Regions from separate parts of the Massilia sp. CMS3.1 genome, predicted to be linked through region 2. Evidence: predicted binding sites of a transcription regulator. Region 2 holds the regulator's gene; each other region holds the start of a gene.
What was found. Region 2 encodes sigma-54, which starts transcription at its own class of promoters, with help from an activator protein. Its sites were predicted from a motif close to TGGCANGNAANCTGCTTT; they were not measured.
Positions count from the first base shown of each region.

Region 1: a site for sigma-54 is predicted at 1,715-1,732, ahead of ACHAC9_RS06140 (PEP-CTERM sorting domain-containing protein). Genes of this name have one in related genera too.
Region 3: a site for sigma-54 is predicted at 1,794-1,811, ahead of ACHAC9_RS02900 (DUF4114 domain-containing protein). Genes of this name have one in related genera too.

Region 1 is NZ_JBIMES010000003.1:47,234-52,675, reverse strand. Features, by position in the region: gene purT (formate-dependent phosphoribosylglycinamide formyltransferase) at 1-873, shown strand, start outside; tRNA gene ACHAC9_RS06145 (tRNA-Asn) at 934-1,009, opposite strand; gene ACHAC9_RS06140 (PEP-CTERM sorting domain-containing protein) at 1,076-1,675, opposite strand; tRNA gene ACHAC9_RS06135 (tRNA-Asn) at 1,883-1,958, opposite strand; gene ACHAC9_RS06130 (aromatic amino acid transaminase) at 2,010-3,221, opposite strand; gene uvrB (excinuclease ABC subunit UvrB) at 3,326-5,431, shown strand.
Region 2 is NZ_JBIMES010000008.1:84,440-89,881, reverse strand. Features, by position in the region: gene ACHAC9_RS14500 (NADH:flavin oxidoreductase) at 1-313, shown strand, start outside; gene ACHAC9_RS14495 (enoyl-CoA hydratase/isomerase family protein) at 325-1,410, opposite strand; gene hpf (ribosome hibernation-promoting factor, HPF/YfiA family) at 1,533-1,889, opposite strand; gene ACHAC9_RS14485 (RNA polymerase factor sigma-54) at 1,952-3,418, opposite strand; gene lptB (LPS export ABC transporter ATP-binding protein) at 3,434-4,201, opposite strand; gene lptA (lipopolysaccharide transport periplasmic protein LptA) at 4,198-4,779, opposite strand; gene lptC (LPS export ABC transporter periplasmic protein LptC) at 4,795-5,397, opposite strand; gene ACHAC9_RS14465 (KdsC family phosphatase) at 5,423-5,442, opposite strand, start outside.
Region 3 is NZ_JBIMES010000001.1:649,144-654,585, reverse strand. Features, by position in the region: gene ACHAC9_RS02905 (diguanylate cyclase) at 1-1,144, shown strand, start outside; gene ACHAC9_RS02900 (DUF4114 domain-containing protein) at 1,152-1,760, opposite strand; gene ACHAC9_RS02895 (DUF4124 domain-containing protein) at 1,897-2,400, opposite strand; gene guaB (IMP dehydrogenase) at 2,554-4,014, shown strand; gene guaA (glutamine-hydrolyzing GMP synthase) at 4,115-5,442, shown strand, end outside.

The sequences.
Region 1 (5,442 bases), on a different contig from region 2:
ACGATGAACCGCGAAGGCATCCGCCGCCTCGCCGCCGAGGAACTGGGCCTGGCAACCTCGCCCTACCGCTTTGCCAGCAGCCTGGCCGAGCTGCAGGAAGCCTGCGCCTTTGTCGGCTTTCCGTGCGTGGTGAAACCGGTGATGTCGTCGTCGGGAAAAGGCCAGTCGAAACTCGACAGCGCCGCTGACGTGCAAGCCGCCTGGGATTACGCGGCCGCCGGCGGACGGGTCGACGCCGGACGCGTGATCGCCGAAGGTTTCATCGATTTCGACTACGAGATCACGCTGCTGACGGTGCGCTCGCGCGGCGCGGATGGTACGACGCAGACGGGTTTCTGCGAGCCGATCGGCCACAAACAGGTGCAGGGAGACTACGTCGAATCCTGGCAGCCGCATCCGATGGCGCCGCTGGCCCTGGCGCGTTCGCGCGAAATAGCGGAAAAAGTCACGAGCAACCTCGGCGGCTACGGCGTGTTCGGCGTCGAACTGTTCGTCAAGGGAGATATGGTCTGGTTCTCGGAAGTGAGCCCGCGCCCGCACGACACCGGCATGGTGACGATGGCGACCCAGGTGCAGAGCGAATTCGAGCTGCATGCCAAGGCCGTGCTCGGCCTGCCGGTGAACACGGCGCTGCGCGCGCCGGGCGCCTCGGCAGTGATCTACGGCCAGCTCGACGGGAAGGGCATCGCCTTCGAAGGCGTGGCCGAGGCCTTGCAGGTGCCCGACACCGACATTCGCTTGTTCGGCAAGCCGGAGTCGTTCGCACGTCGACGCATGGGGGTGGCGCTGGCGACGGCCAGTGATGTCGACACGGCGCGCGAACGGGCATTGCTGGCGGCGTCGAAGGTAAAGCCGGTGGCGGGTCAGGGATAAGCTTCCTGCGCGGCAGAAACGAAAAAGGCCGCGTCATCGACGCGGCCTTTTTCTCTGTTCTGGCTCCCCGACCTGGACTCGAACCAGGGACCTGCGGATTAACAGTCCGTCGCTCTACCAACTGAGCTATCAGGGAATTGAGACCCGCATTATAACGGCTCAGCTGAAATCAGCAAAGGGCCGGACCATAATTAAAATGGTGTCAGTTGGCCTTGCGCCGACGTAGTGCCGCCACGCCCGCCAGGCCCAGGCCGAACAGTGCGATCGACGCCGGCTCCGGCACCTCGCCTCCCTGCTGCTCCAGCACCAGGGTTCCAAGCAGGCGTGCATCGGAATCGCCATTGCTGCCGCCGAAACTGAAGCGCAGCGCGTCGCCGGCGTTGACGTTGGTAAAGGTGTACGTGCCTGCGTAGTTAAAGCCACCCGATGGCGCCGAACAGCAGAATGCAGGGCCTGCGTTGACCAGCTGCGCCGAACCCGACGGACCAGTCGCATTCAGGAAGGCAGTCACCAAAAAGAAGGCGTGATAGCCGCTGTAATTCCAGTCGACGCTATAATCGCCAGCCTTGTCGGCGACAGCGACCGCGTTCCAGACCTGGGGCGAATACACATCCAGGCCTTGCAGGCTATACCCGAGAGTCGAGGTCGTGCCCTGTTCCTGCTCCGTCACGCTGCCCGGACCGCTGATCGTCCAGTCCAGTACGCTTGCGCCGGCACTTGCGGCGGCGACGGACGACAGGGCAAACAGGACTGCAGCGGCGCTGCGACGAAGCGATGGTGCGTGATTGACGAGTTTTGGCATGGTATGTCCTTTTATGGTTGAGGAGTTTCAATCAACCACATAGCAAATAATGTGCCACAAGGAAATATATATTGATAATCAATAACTTGCCTTTAGTACACATTGCTACATCCGTGCTTGTGTAAGAAAAGCCGACAGTGCAAGCCGATAAAAGGCTGAACGAAAAAAAAGAGCGCCGATTTTTCGACGCTCTTTTTTTTACTATTCTGGCTCCCCGACCTGGACTCGAACCAGGGACCTGCGGATTAACAGTCCGTCGCTCTACCAACTGAGCTATCAGGGAATTGTCCTACTCTTGCACCTGAAACAAGTTCAAGTGCGAAGAGCCAAGATTTTAGAGGACTTTGGCGATTGCGTCAACGACGAGATCGATGTTCTTCGAATTCAGCGCGGCCACGCAGATGCGGCCGGTGTCCACAGCGTAGATCGATTCGTCGCGCAGCTTGCCGACTTGCTCTTTGGTGAGGCCCGAGTACGAGAACATGCCGACCTGCTCGCGTACGAAAGCGAAGTCACGCTGCGGTGCTTTTTCGGCCAGCTTTTGCACCAGCGCTTCGCGCATCTGCTTGATGCGCACGCGCATGCCGGCCAGCTCGTCTTCCCACAACTGGCGCAGCTCCGGCGTCGCGAGGACGGTCGCCACCACCTTGCCGCCATGCAGTGGCGGGTTCGAGTAGTTGGTGCGCACCACGCGTTTCAGTTGCGACAGCAAGCGCGCCGCTTCGTCGCTGCTGGACGCGACGACCGACAGGGCGCCGACGCGTTCGCCATACAGCGAAAACGATTTCGAGAACGAGTTCGACACCAGCAGCGGGCCGCCGGCTTCGACGAAGCGGCGCACCACGGCGCCGTCTTCCTCGATGCCCGCGCCGAAGCCCTGGTAGGCCATGTCGAGGAAGGGAACCAAACCGCCCTGTTGCACTGCCTCGATTACCTGGCCCCATTGCTCCTGGGTCAGGTCGGCACCGGTCGGGTTGTGGCAGCAGGCGTGCAGCACGACGATCGAGCCGGCATCCATCTTGCGCAGCGAGGCCAGCATGCCGTCGAAGTTCACGCCCTGCGTCGCCGCGTCGTAATACGTGTAGTTGTTGACGATGAAGCCGGCGCTCTCGAACAGGGCGCGGTGGTTCTCCCAGCTCGGGTCGCTGATGAACACCTGCGAATCCGGCGAAAAGCGCTTCAGGAAATCGGCGCCGATTTTAAGTGCGCCGGTGCCGCCGATGGCCTGCACGGTCACCGCACGTTTCTCTTGAATTACCGCGCTGCCGGCCCCAAATACCAGCTCTTGTACAGCCTTGTCGTACGCAGCCAGGCCCTCGATGGGCAGATAAGTGCGCGGCGCCAACTGTTCCATCAATTTCGCCTCGGCCCGCTGCACGCACTGCAGCAAAGGCACCTTGCCATGATCGTCGTAATAGACGCCGACCCCCAGGTTGATCTTGGCCGGGTTGGTATCGGCGTTGAATGCTTCGGTGATGCCCAGGATCGGGTCGCGCGGGGCCATGTCGATGGCGCCGAAGAGGCTGGCGGAGGCTGTGGAAGTCATCGTGATAAACTGAATTGTCGGTGGGTTCGCAGCGGTTGTATAGACAGCGACACTCGTGTTGCAGCGCCGCAAACGAACCCTTATTTTAGCAAAGGTCTGAAAGTATGGCTGATTTATCCATCGCAAATGCCCCGGAACCGACGGTGATCACTTACCCGGATTCCCCTTTTAAACTGCACCAGCCCTTCGCACCCGCAGGGGACCAGCCGACCGCGATCGCCGGGCTGATCGAGGGCATCGACGACGGCCTGATGTACCAGACGCTGCTTGGCGTGACCGGTTCCGGCAAGACTTACACGATGGCGAACGTGATCGCCCGTGCCGGCCGTCCGGCGATCATCTTCGCCCCAAACAAGACGCTGGCTGCCCAGCTGTATTCGGAGTTCCGCGAATTCTTCCCGCAAAACGCGGTCGAGTACTTCGTCTCCTACTACGATTACTACCAGCCGGAAGCCTATGTGCCGCAGCGCGACCTGTTTATCGAAAAGGACTCGTCGATCAACGAGCACATCGAGCAGATGCGCCTGTCGTGCACCAAGTCGCTGATGGAGCGGCGCGACGTCGTCATCGTCGCGACCGTCTCGGCGATCTACGGTATCGGTAATCCGAACGAATACCACAAGATGATCCTGACTCTGCGCCACAAGGACAAAGTGGCCCAGCGCGACATCATCGCGCGCCTGATCCAGATGCAATATTCGCGCAACGAAATGGACTTCAGCCGCGGCACCTTCCGCGTGCGCGGCGACACGATCGACATCTTCCCGGCCGAGCACGCCGAGCTGGCGATCCGCGTCGAGATGTTCGACGACGAGATCGAATCCTTGCAGCTGTTCGACCCGCTGACCGGCCGCGTGCGCCAGAAGATCCCGCGTTTCACCGTGTATCCGGGTTCGCACTACGTCACGCCGCGCAGCACCGTGCTGCGCGCGGTCGAATCGATCAAGGCCGAGTTGAAAGACCGCCTCGAGGAATTCCGTCAGCAGAATAAACTGATCGAAGAGCAGCGCCTCGAGCAGCGCACCCGCTTCGACCTCGAAATGATGGCCGAGATCGGTTTCACGAAGGGCATCGAGAACTATTCGCGCCACCTGTCCGGCGCCATGCCGGGCGAACCGCCGCCAACGTTGATCGATTACCTGCCGAAGGACGCGCTGATGTTCATGGACGAGTCGCACGTGCTCGTCGGCCAGCTCTCGGCCATGTACAACGGCGACCGTTCGCGTAAAACCAACCTGGTCGACTACGGCTTCCGCCTGCCGTCGGCGCTGGACAACCGGCCGTTGAAGTTCGAAGAGTTCGAAGGCAAGATGCGCCAGACGATTTTCGTCTCGGCCACGCCGGCTGAATACGAGAATTCGCATGCCGACAACGTCGTCGAGCAGCTCGTGCGACCGACCGGCCTGGTCGACCCGATCATCATCGTGCGCCCTGCCCTGTCGCAGGTCGACGACGTGATGAGCGAGATTAACGACCGCGTGAAGAAGAACGAGCGCGTGCTGATCACCACGCTGACCAAGCGCATGTCCGAGCAGCTGACGGAGTATTTGTCCGACCACGGCGTCAAGGTGCGCTACCTGCACAGCGATATCGAGACGGTCGAGCGCGTGGAAATCTTGCGCGACCTGCGACTCGGTACGTTTGATGTACTGATCGGCATTAACCTGCTGCGCGAGGGCCTCGACTTGCCGGAAGTGTCGCTGGTCGCCATCCTTGACGCCGACAAGGAAGGTTTCCTGCGTTCCGAGCGCTCGCTGATCCAGACCATCGGGCGCGCCGCGCGTAACCTGAACGGCGTGGCGATCCTGTACGCCGATCATGTCACCGACTCGATGCGCCGCGCAATCGACGAAACCGAACGGCGCCGCACCAAGCAGATCGCCTACAACGAGGCGAACGGCATCACCCCGGTGGGCGTGCAGAAGAAGATCAAGGAAATGATCGACGGCGTCTACAGCAACGCGGCGCAGAAAGCCATGCTCGAGGGTGCGCAGGGCGTGGCCGAGGCGGAGGCGACAGCGAAGGTCGAGTCGATGAGCGAGAAGCAGATCAGCAAGGAGATCAAGCGCCTCGAGAAACTCATGGTCGACCACGCCAAGAACCTCGAGTTCGAAAAGGCGGCGCAGGTGCGCGACCAGTTGCATGTCCTCAAGCAGCAGGCGTTTGGGGCGCCGGGGACGGACAATGTGGTGTCGATGTTGGGGAAGTAAAAGAACGGCGC
Region 2 (5,442 bases):
CATCCACGTCACCGAATTCGAAGCATGGCAGCCGGCATTCGAAGGCGGCACCGACAGCCTGGTTGCGCTGGCGCGTCGCTACGCGCCGGGCGTACCGATTATCGCCAACGGCAGCCTGCACAGCGTCGAACGCGCGGCCCAGGCGCTGGAACTGGGTGCCGACGTGGTTGCGCTTGGGCGCGGCGCACTGGCCAATCCGGACCTGCCCGCCTTGTTCGCGCAAGGACGGGCGCCACGCGAGTTCGACGGCGCGATCCTGGGACCGATCGCGAATATCAAGGAGAGCGAGCTCGCCTTCGACAAGATGGACTGAGGCCGGCGACCCTAGACCAGATGTCGCAGCGGATGCGCGTGCTCCGGCCACACCGGCGCGAAGAAGTGTTCCACCATCTCCGGCGTTACCTCGCCCAGCGTCGGTGGATTCCACTGCGGCGCATTGTCCTTGTCGATCACCAGCGCGCGCACGCCTTCGAGCACTTCGCCGTGCTCGAAATTGCGGCGCACCAGCGAGCGCTCCATGCGCAGGCAATCGGCCACGTTCATCGATGCGCCGCGCAGCAGCATCTCGCGCGTCACGCACATCATCAAGGGTGAGCGCTGGCGCATCGCAACCAATGCCTTTTGCGCGAAGGGATTGTCGTCGCCTTCCAGCGAGGCCATGATCGCGGCCACCGAAGCGGCGCCGAAGTGAAGGTCGATCGCGGCGCGCTGCGCTTTCAATGGACTGTCGCCGGCATCCGCAGCGAAACGCGCACCGAGCGCGCGGATGGCGCCTGCCAGCTGCGCGCCCGGCGTGTTCCCGATCAGGGCGTTCAGTTCGCCCAACTGCGCACCCGGCACGAACACGTCGGCCAGTCCGACATACAAGGCGTCGGCCGCACCCATCGTCAAGCCCGTCAGGCCCAGGTAATTGCCCAGCTGACCCGGCGCGTGCGACAGGAAATGGCTGCCGCCGACATCCGGGAACAAGCCGATGTTCACTTCCGGCATGGCCATTTTGGTGCGCTCGGTGACGATGCGCAGGCCGCTCTCGGGACCTCCCTGGGCGATGCCCATGCCGCCGCCCATCACCACGCCATCCATGATCGAGATATACGGTTTCCGATAGAAGTAGATGAGGTGGTTCAGCGCGTATTCTTCGGTGAAAAAATCTTCCAGCAGCGCGCTGCCCCCTGGCGGGGTGGCGTGGCCGGCTTCATGGAAGAAGCGGATGTCGCCGCCGGCGCACAGTGCTTTTTCGCTGCTGCTGGTGAGCACGACCGCGGCGACCGATGCATCGTCGCGCCAGGCCAGCAGGATGGCGGTGAGGCGCCGCACCATCGCCAGCGAGAGAGAATTCAAGGTCTTCGGACGGTCGAGCGTAATCACGCCGGTGCCGTTGGCAACGCGGGTCAGGACATGGTCGGTCATGGTGGTCGGCTTACGGAAAAACATGCATTTTACCGAAGCGCGTGCGTCGCGGGTGCATGCGCCCACGCCCAATTGAAAAGGGCGCCTTTCGGCGCCCTCGTTCAGACGGTGCTCAGTGCTGATCAGAACGCAGCAGTGGCCTCTCCGCCTTCAGGACGGCGCTTGAGCGCCTCGTGACCATGGTCTTTCAGTATCGATTTGTACTTCATCACCTGGCGATCCAGCCTGTCCATCAACAGGTCGATCGCGGCATACAAGTCGTGCGCCACACTCTCCACGTGCACCATCTTGCCGGACAGGCGCAAGTTGATCTCGGCCTTTTGCCGTTTGTCTTTTTCAGTGAGATTGTCGATCGCGAGGATCACGTGGGAATCGATGACTTGATCGAAATGGCGGGTGATGCGTTCGAGCTTGTTCTGTACGTATTCACGGATGGCGGGGGTGACGTCGAGGTGGTGGCCACTGATGGTGAGATTCATACACACTCCTTAGATAAATGCGCGGACTCCGCTACCGCGCCTGGGACGCGTGGGTGCCGCTGTTACAAGGATTTGCGGAGACTGACGGGAGGAATCTTGAGTGCCTCGCGGTATTTTGCAACCGTGCGGCGCGCAATGACCATACCTTGTTCACCGAGCATTTCCGCGATCTTGCTATCGGATAATGGGTTCTTTGGGTCTTCTGCTCCTGTCAGCTGCGCAATAAGCGCCCGTATCGCCGTTGACGATGCTTCGCCCCCCGCTTCGGTGGCGACGTGGCTTCCGAAAAAATACTTCAGCTCAAACATGCCGTGCGGGGTCAGCATGAATTTTTGAGTTGTTACACGAGAAATGGTGCTCTCGTGCAGACCTAGTGTATCAGCTATCTCGCGAAGCACAAGGGGACGCATGGCAACCGCGCCATGGCTAAAAAAGTTGCGCTGGCGTTCCACAATTGCCTGCGAAACACGCAGGATCGTGTCGAAGCGCTGGCGCATATTTTTAATCAACCACTTCGCTTCCTGCAGCTGCGCGCCCATTTGCCCTTCGCCTTTTCCCTGCTTGAGCAAGGTGGCGTAGACGTTGTTGACGCGCAGGCGCGGCATCACTTCGTTGTTCAGCGTGACGGCCCAGCCGCCCTTCGATTTGCGGACAATAACGTCCGGAACGACGTAATCCGACACGCTCGACGCGAACGCCGCGCCGGGGTGCGGATTGCACTGGCGGATCACGGCTTGCGCTTCGCGCAGGTCTTCGTCGTCGCAGTCGAGCGCTTTTTTCAGCTTGGTGAATTCGCGCTGCGCGAACCAGGTCAGATAACCCTCGACGATTTTCAAGGCCATGCGTCGCGTCACCAGCGGCACGCCGCGCATGCTGCGGATCTGCAGCGCCAGGCACTCGGCCGCGCTGCGCGCACCGACGCCGGTCGGATCGAGGCTTTGCACCAGCGCCAGCGCGCAGCGCAATTCATCCATCTCGATGTCCAGCTCGTCCGGCAAGCGCGCGTGGATCTCATCCAACTGCTCTTCGAGGTAGCCGTTGTCGTCGATCGCGTCGATCACCAGTTCGGCCAGTACGCGGTCGCGGTCCGTCACGCCCGTCACCCGCACCTGTTCCGTCAGGTGCTCGCGCAGCGTCACGCCGATGGCGCCGAGCTGCGGACGGCCATCGTCGTCGCCGTCGCCGCCCGAGCTGCGCCCGAGCTCACCCCAGTCGCCGTCGGTCTCTCCGCGCTCGACCTCGGCGCCGCCTTCCCCATCGGCCGATTCCGGGGCCGGCGCGCCCTCCTCGGCACCCGGGGCCGGCGCCTCGGCTTGTGGCGGCGAATCGTTGATCGCACCGTCGGCCAGCAGGCGCACCGAATGGTCGAGCGGATCGTCGAGCCGCTCGAGCAGCGGATTATCGGACAGGATTTGCTCGAGCTCCTGGTGCAGTTCGAGCGTGGACAGCTGCAACAGCCGGATCGACTGCTGAAGCTGCGGCGTGAGCGCCAGGTGCTGCGAAGTCCGGAGTTGCAGGGATTGTTTCATGGCGCCGTTTCAATCCTACATTCTGAAATGTTCGCCCAGGTAGACGCGTCGTACCGACTCGTCGGCGATGATGTCGTCGGGACGTCCCGACGCCAGCACCGCGCCCTGGTTGATGATGTAGGCGCGGTCGCAGATGCCGAGCGTCTCGCGCACATTGTGGTCCGTGATCAAGACGCCGATGCCGCGCTCCTTCAGGAAGCGCACGATGCGCTGGATCTCGATCACCGCGATCGGATCGACGCCGGCAAAGGGCTCGTCGAGCAGCACGAAGCGCGGGTTGGTGGCCAGCGCGCGTGCGATCTCGACGCGGCGCCGTTCGCCGCCCGACAGTGAGAGCGCCGGATTCTCGCGCAGCTTCTCGATTTGAAGTTCGCCTAACAGGGAGTCCAGGCGGGTGTTGATGGCGTCTTTCGTGAGCGCCTTGCCATTGTCGTCGCGCTGCAGTTCGAGCACGGCGCGGATATTGTCTTCCACCGTCAGCTTGCGAAACACCGACGCTTCCTGCGGCAGGTAGGACAGGCCCATCACCGCGCGCCGGTGGATCGGCAGGCTCGAGATGTCGGCGCCGTTGATCTCGATGGTGCCGGCGTCCGACGGCACCAGGCCCACGATCATGTAGAACGAGGTGGTCTTGCCGGCGCCGTTCGGGCCCAGCAGGCCGACGACTTCGCCGCAGCCCACCTCGAGCGAGACGTCGCGCACGACCAGGCGCTTGCCGTAGCTTTTCTGCAGTCCCCGCACGACCAGGGTGCTGCGGCTGTCGGGCATATCCTTCATCATCATGGCTTTCCCGGCGCCGGTGCGGGCGCGGCCCCAGGCGCCGCGCGGCGCGGCGCGATGATCAGGGTGCCGCGTCCGCCGCCAACACGGCTTTCGCCGCTGACGTCGTTACGTACGGTCGCCACTTCGCGCCGGCTGTCGTAGGAGATGTAGGCGCCATCGAGTTCGTTCGTCAGGCGTCCGTTTTCGAGCTGCTTGACGATCGCCTTCGAAAACAGTTTCACCAGTTCCTGGCGCTCGTCGTATTCGATGCGCTCGGCCTGGCCTTCCATCCACAGGTCGGGACCGCCGTCGCGCTTCTGGCGGAAGGTCGCCACGCGGCCCGGACCCGAGGTCAGCGTCACGCTCATATAGCCTTCCGGGCTTTCCTTGACCAGGGCGCGGTCCGATTTCAGGGTCAATGTGCCGCGTGTGACGATGACATTTCCCGTCAGGATGCGCGTCTGCGTGACTTCGTCGACGTCGAGCGAATCGAAGTTGATGACGGCCTGCTTGAGCGAGTCCGCGCGCTCGGCGGAAGCCGACAGCGAGAGCAGGGAAAGAAAGGCGGCGGCGATCACGTTATGGAAACTGTTTTTCATGGGTGCTCGTTCCTGTTATTGGGGTGGTGCGGCGTTCTGGCGCGGCGGATAGACGATCTGGCCGCGCCCGCCGAGGTGCAGCTTCTGGGTCGGGTTGTCGGCCACCATGCCGATCCCGTTCATCGTTGACGCGCCCAGCGTCATCTGCACCGGCAGCGCCGTCTTGAGGATCTCGTCGTCGGCCAGCACGGTGAGGGCCTCGGTGCGCGCGTGCAGGGCTTCGCTGGTCGGCGTGGCCGGGCGCTTGATGTCGACCTTGCCGATCAACTCGACGCGGTTTTCGCCATGGTAGACCTGGCCCCGTTCGGCGTGCATGGTCATGCGCGGGCGGCCAGGGTCCATGCTCTCGACGATCGGCCTGGATATCTCCGACACGTCGTTCTCGGGATGGTGCGCCAGGCGCGCGCCGGACATCACGTAGCGCGGCGCGCCCTGTTCGGTCATGCGCACGAAACTGAAATTCTCGACGATGTAATCCGGCTCGTTCAGGACGTTGCCGGCGGTGGCGCTGTCATCGGTCTGGATCGCCTGCAGCAGCCAGAAGCTGCCGAAGGCGAAGAAGACAGCCGTCAGCATCAGCGCCAGTGTGCGCCAGCGGTGTGCGGTACGTTTATTCACGTGGGGGCCATGCCTTCACGCCAACTCATTGGAAATAAGGCGCCA
Region 3 (5,442 bases), on a different contig from region 2:
GCTGTTCGTGCTGACCTCGCTTATCGACAGCAAGGTGGCCGGCGTGCGCGAATGGGCGCAGGCGAACGGCATCGCGGTCCTGGGCCTGTTGCTGTTCGCTGCGCGCGGCGTCGTGCCCGACGTCCTGTCGATCGAGGTGGCGAACGGCCTGCTGCTGGTCACGATTGCGCTGATGTACCTGGGCTTTCGGCGCCACCTGTCCCTGCCCGTGTCGACGCTGCCGCTGGTTCTGGGTGGCGTGCTGGCCCTCGGCGGCGTCGCCGTCTTTCACTACCTCATCGACTCGGTCCCGCTGCGCATTGTGAGCGTGTCGATCTATCACGCCGCGGTATGTTTCGGCATCGCCGCCAGCATCGGGCACAGCGTCGAGCCACGCCTGCGCTACCCGTTCGGCTTCACCTGTGCGGCCGCCTTCGTGCTGGGCGCGGCCCATGCCTTCCGCGGCGCTTTTTATGCGGTGCAAAGCTGGGCGCCTTCCGCATCCGACGATGCCGCGGCCTGGAACCTGGCCTTCGTGGCCCTCGGCACGCTCGCGCTGCCGGCGGTGACGCTGGGTGCGGTGATGATGGCCAATGCCAAGGTGCTCTTCGAGACCGCCTACGCCGCCGACCACGACCACCTCACCGGCGCCTGGTCGCGCCGGGCATTTTTCAGGTTTGCCGAGCACGAGCACGCACGTGCTGAGCGCAAGGGAGGCCCGCTGTCGCTGCTGGTGTTCGATGCCGACCATTTCAAGCGCATCAACGACACCCATGGCCATGCAACGGGCGACCGGGTGTTGCGCGCCATGGTGGCGCAGGCACAGGAAATCATTCGCAAGATCGATTATTGCGCCCGGACGGGAGGCGAGGAATTTGCCGTGCTGCTGCCCGACGCCAACCTCCAGACGGCGCTGGACGTCGCGGCGCGCCTGCGCACCGCGCTCGACAGTGCGCTGCACCAGGCGCCGTCGACCATTCGGATCGGCTATACGGTGAGTATCGGGGTGGCGACGCTGGCGCGGGACGAAACACTCGTCGACCTGATGGCGCGGGCCGACGCCGCGCTGTATGCCGCCAAGGCCGGCGGGCGCAATCGGGTGGTCAGTGCGCCGGTGCCGGCGCGCGTCGAGCGCACCGGCGGGCGCAGTGAGAGCAGGTTCTGAACGAGGTTCAGGCCTTGCGTGCGCGCTTCGCGCGGCGGCTCATGCCCAGGCCCGCAACGCCGGCCAGGAGCAGGGCGATCGATGCCGGTTCAGGCACATCGGTCGCGTTGGCCACATTCACGAACACGAAATTTTCGTCGTTGTAGTCGAAGTCGCCGCCATTGCGCAGGTCCTCGAATCCGACGGCGATACCGGCAGGAATCTCGCCGTCGCCACCGTACGCGGCCGAATAGATGTGATTGAAGCCGTCGGAATTGAGCGAGCGGTCGGAGTAGAACGGGCCGACATCGGCCGGGTTCAGGTTGACAAGCTTGAACACCAGGCGGTCACCGGCGCTGACGAGGCCGAAGTTCAGCATCTGTCCGTACACGGAGGTTTGATTGTTGAGGCCGCGGATTCCGGTATCGACACCATTCACCAGCAAGGCGATTTCATTCATGTAGGAAGCATCGGAGCCGGCGAAATAGGCGACCACGTCGCCGGTCGCCGCCGCACGGAATTCATACTGCACATTACTCTCGGTGCCTTCATTGGCATAAGGAATAGGCGCGGCCTGGGCCGAGGCGGCGAAGGTGAAGGCGAGGGCAGCGGCGAGAGTTGTGGTCAAGTGTTTCATGAAATTTTCCATTTGGTAAGTAATGTGGCAGAATTAGCAATTACCGTGCCAGGAAAATTTATTTAATAGAAACAACAAGTTATTTGTGGCATTAAAAATTCCAAATCTCAGCTGTAAGGAATTCCGACACTTGAAACTAGAGGCATTCGCTCATCTGTTGGGCGATGCGTTCGCTGCGCGCCGTCCGTTCGGCGTCGCTCAGGTAACGCTGCTCGCCATCCGGGCCGATGTCGGCGATGCGGATGCCCGATTCGATCAGGCGCTTGTCCTTGCGTACGCCCTCGCAATACGCGGCCTGCGCGACCGCCCTTTGTGAGGCGAGCTGCGCTTTGCGTTCCGTTTCCTCGCGCTCCTTGGCGCGCTTGCGGTAGTCGGCATCGCGCTCGGCCAGCGTCGGCGGCGCCTTCGGCTTGACGGTATCGACGGCGGCCGCGGCTTGCGGCAAGTCCTGTGCCGGCGCGGGGCGACCGGGTGCTTTCAGGACCTTCGATGGCGGCGTGCCGGGCGGTGGCGGCTGGTCCGAGTACTGGCGCGTGCCGTTCGGGCCAATCCAGACGAACTGGGCCTGTGCGGCGCCGGCACAGCAGAACAAGAGCAGGGTGGCGAGCCGGGACAAGCGGGGGCGGAGAGCTGAAGACATGGTCGAAATATTTCCTGTGGTAACTAACTTAGGGATTCTCCACGATTCACCAGGGCTGTCAATGCGGGAAAAGCGAATGGTCTTTTTTTGGCGACGTGCGACGGGGTTCGCTGCATTCTGTATAATTCGCTTTTGCGCCTATAGGAAAATGCTATGCGTTTACTTCAAAAAGCACTCACGTTCGATGATGTGCTGCTCGTCCCGGCCTACTCCAACGTTCTTCCGGCCGATACCTCCCTTCGCACCAAGCTGACCCGCAACATCACGCTCAATATCCCGCTGCTGTCGGCGGCGATGGATACCGTGACGGAAGCCCGTCTGGCGATCGCGATGGCGCAGGAGGGCGGCATCGGCATCATCCACAAGAACCTCGGTCCGAAGGACCAGGCGCGTGAAGTGGCGCGTGTAAAACGTTTCGAGGCCGGCGTGCTCCGCGACCCGATCATTGTGCCTCCAAGCATGAAAATCCGCGACGTCATCGCCCTCCAGCACCAGCACGGCTTCTCCGGCTTCCCCGTCGTTGAAGGCAAGCAGGTGGTCGGCATCATCACCAACCGCGACTTGCGTTTCGAAGAAGACCTCGACGCCGAGGCGCGCACCAAGATGACCCCGCGCGAAAAGCTGGTGTATGTGAACGAGGAAGCGAACACCGAAGAAGCCAAGCGCCTGATGAACAAGCACCGCCTCGAGCGCGTGCTGGTCGTTAACGACGAGTTCGAGCTGCGCGGCCTGATCACCGTGAAAGACATCATGAAGTCGCACGAGCACCCCTTCGCATCGAAGGATGCGCAGGGCAAGCTGCTCGTCGGGGCGGCGGTGGGCGTCAGCCAGCGCGACGAAGAGCGCATCGAGCTGCTCGTCGCCGCTGGCGTGGACGTGCTCGTGGTCGACACCGCCCACGGCCACTCGCAAGGCATTCTGGATCGCGTGAAGTGGATCAAGGACCGCTACCCGCACGTGGATGTCATTGGCGGCAACATCGCCACCGCCGCCGCCGCCCTGGCGCTGGTCGAACATGGGGCTGACGCCGTGAAAGTCGGTATCGGCCCTGGTTCCATCTGCACCACCCGTATCGTTGCCGGCGTCGGCGTGCCGCAAATCACCGCGATTTCGAACGTGGCCGAAGCACTCGCCGGCAGCGGCGTGCCCTGCATCGCCGACGGCGGCATCCGTTTCTCGGGCGACATTTCGAAGGCACTCGCAGCGGGCGCTTCGACCGTCATGATGGGCTCGATGTTTGCCGGCACCGAAGAAGCGCCGGGCGAAGTCATCCTGTACCAGGGCCGCAGCTACAAGTCCTACCGCGGCATGGGCAGCCTGGGCGCGATGGCCGAGGGCTCGGCCGACCGCTACTTCCAGGATGCGACGGCGAAAGCCGACAAGTTCGTACCGGAAGGCATCGAAGGCCGCGTCGCCTACAAAGGCAGCGTGCTTGCGATCATCTATCAACTGGTCGGCGGCGTGCGTCAGTCGATGGGTTACTGCGGCTGCGCGACCATCGACGAACTGCGCGAAAAGGCGGAATTCGTCGAGATCACCTCGGCCGGCATGCGCGAATCGCATGTCCACGACGTCCAGATCACCAAGGAAGCGCCGAACTACCGTTCGGAGTAAGTGAAAAGCGGCCGGAGACGGCCGCTTTTAGCATTTGCTTCTGTGGCTGACCTTGATCGGCCACCCGCGACCACAAAATTCTTATTTTTTGACTGCCTCAATGCACTCCAAAATCCTCATCCTCGACTTCGGCTCCCAGGTCACCCAACTCATCGCCCGCCGCGTGCGCGACGCCGGCGTCTTCTCCGAAGTCTTCCCGTATGACGTCAGTGACGACTTCGTGCGTGCCTACGGCGCCTCCGGCGTCATCCTCTCCGGCAGCCATAATTCGACCCTGGAAGGCGACTCGCCACGCGCCCCGCAAGCCGTGTTCGAACTCGGCGTCCCGGTGCTGGGCATCTGCTACGGCATGCAAACCATGGCCGCCCAGCTCGGCGGTAAAGTGGAAAACGGCAAGCTGCGCGAATTCGGCTACGCCGAAGTGCGCGCCCGCGGCCACACCAAACTGCTGAACGGCATCAACGACTTCATCACCGATGAAGGCCACGGCATGCTCAAAGTCTGGATGAGCCACGGCGACAAGGTGCTCGACATGCCGGAAGGGTTCAAGCTGATGGGCAGCACCGATTCCTGCCCCGTCGCCGCCATGGCCGACGAAGAGCGCGGTTTCTACGCGCTGCAGTTCCATCCCGAAGTCACGCACACGACGCAAGGCGAAGCCATCATCGGCCGCTTTGTGCACGACATCTGCGGCTGCAAATCCGACTGGAACATGCCGGACTACATCGGCGAAGCGGTCGAAAAAATCCGCGCGCATGTCGGCACGGATGACGTCATCCTGGGTCTCTCGGGCGGCGTCGATTCGAGCGTCGCCGCAGCCCTGATCCACCGCGCGATCGGCGACCAGCTGACCTGCGTCTTCGTCGATCATGGACTCTTGCGCAAGGACGAGGGCAAGATGGTGATGAACATGTTCGCCAAGAACCTGGGCGTCAAGGTCATCCGCATCGACGCCGAAGACCAGTTCCTCGGCCACCTGGCCGGCGTGAACGACCCGGAACAAAAGCGCAAGATCATCGGCCGCGAATTCGTCGAAGTGTTCCAGGTCGAAGCCGGCAAGCTGACGAACGCGAAATGGCTGGCGCAAGGCACGATCTACCCGGACGTGATCGAATCGGCCGGCAAGGGCAAGAAGGGCCAGACCATCAAGAGCCACCACAACGTGGGCGGCCTGCCGGAAACGCTGAACCTCCAATTGCTGGAACCGCTGCGCGAACTGTTCAAGGACGAAGTGCGCAAACTCGGCGTCGCCCTCGGCTTGCCGCACGACATGGTCTACCGCCATCCGTTCCCGGGCCCGGGCCTGGGCGTGCGCATCCTGGGTGAAGTCAAGAAGGAATTCGCCGACCTGCTGCGCGAAGCCGACGCCATCTTTATCGAAGAACTGCGCAACACCCCGTTCGAACTGCCGCCGGTGGCCGGCATCGA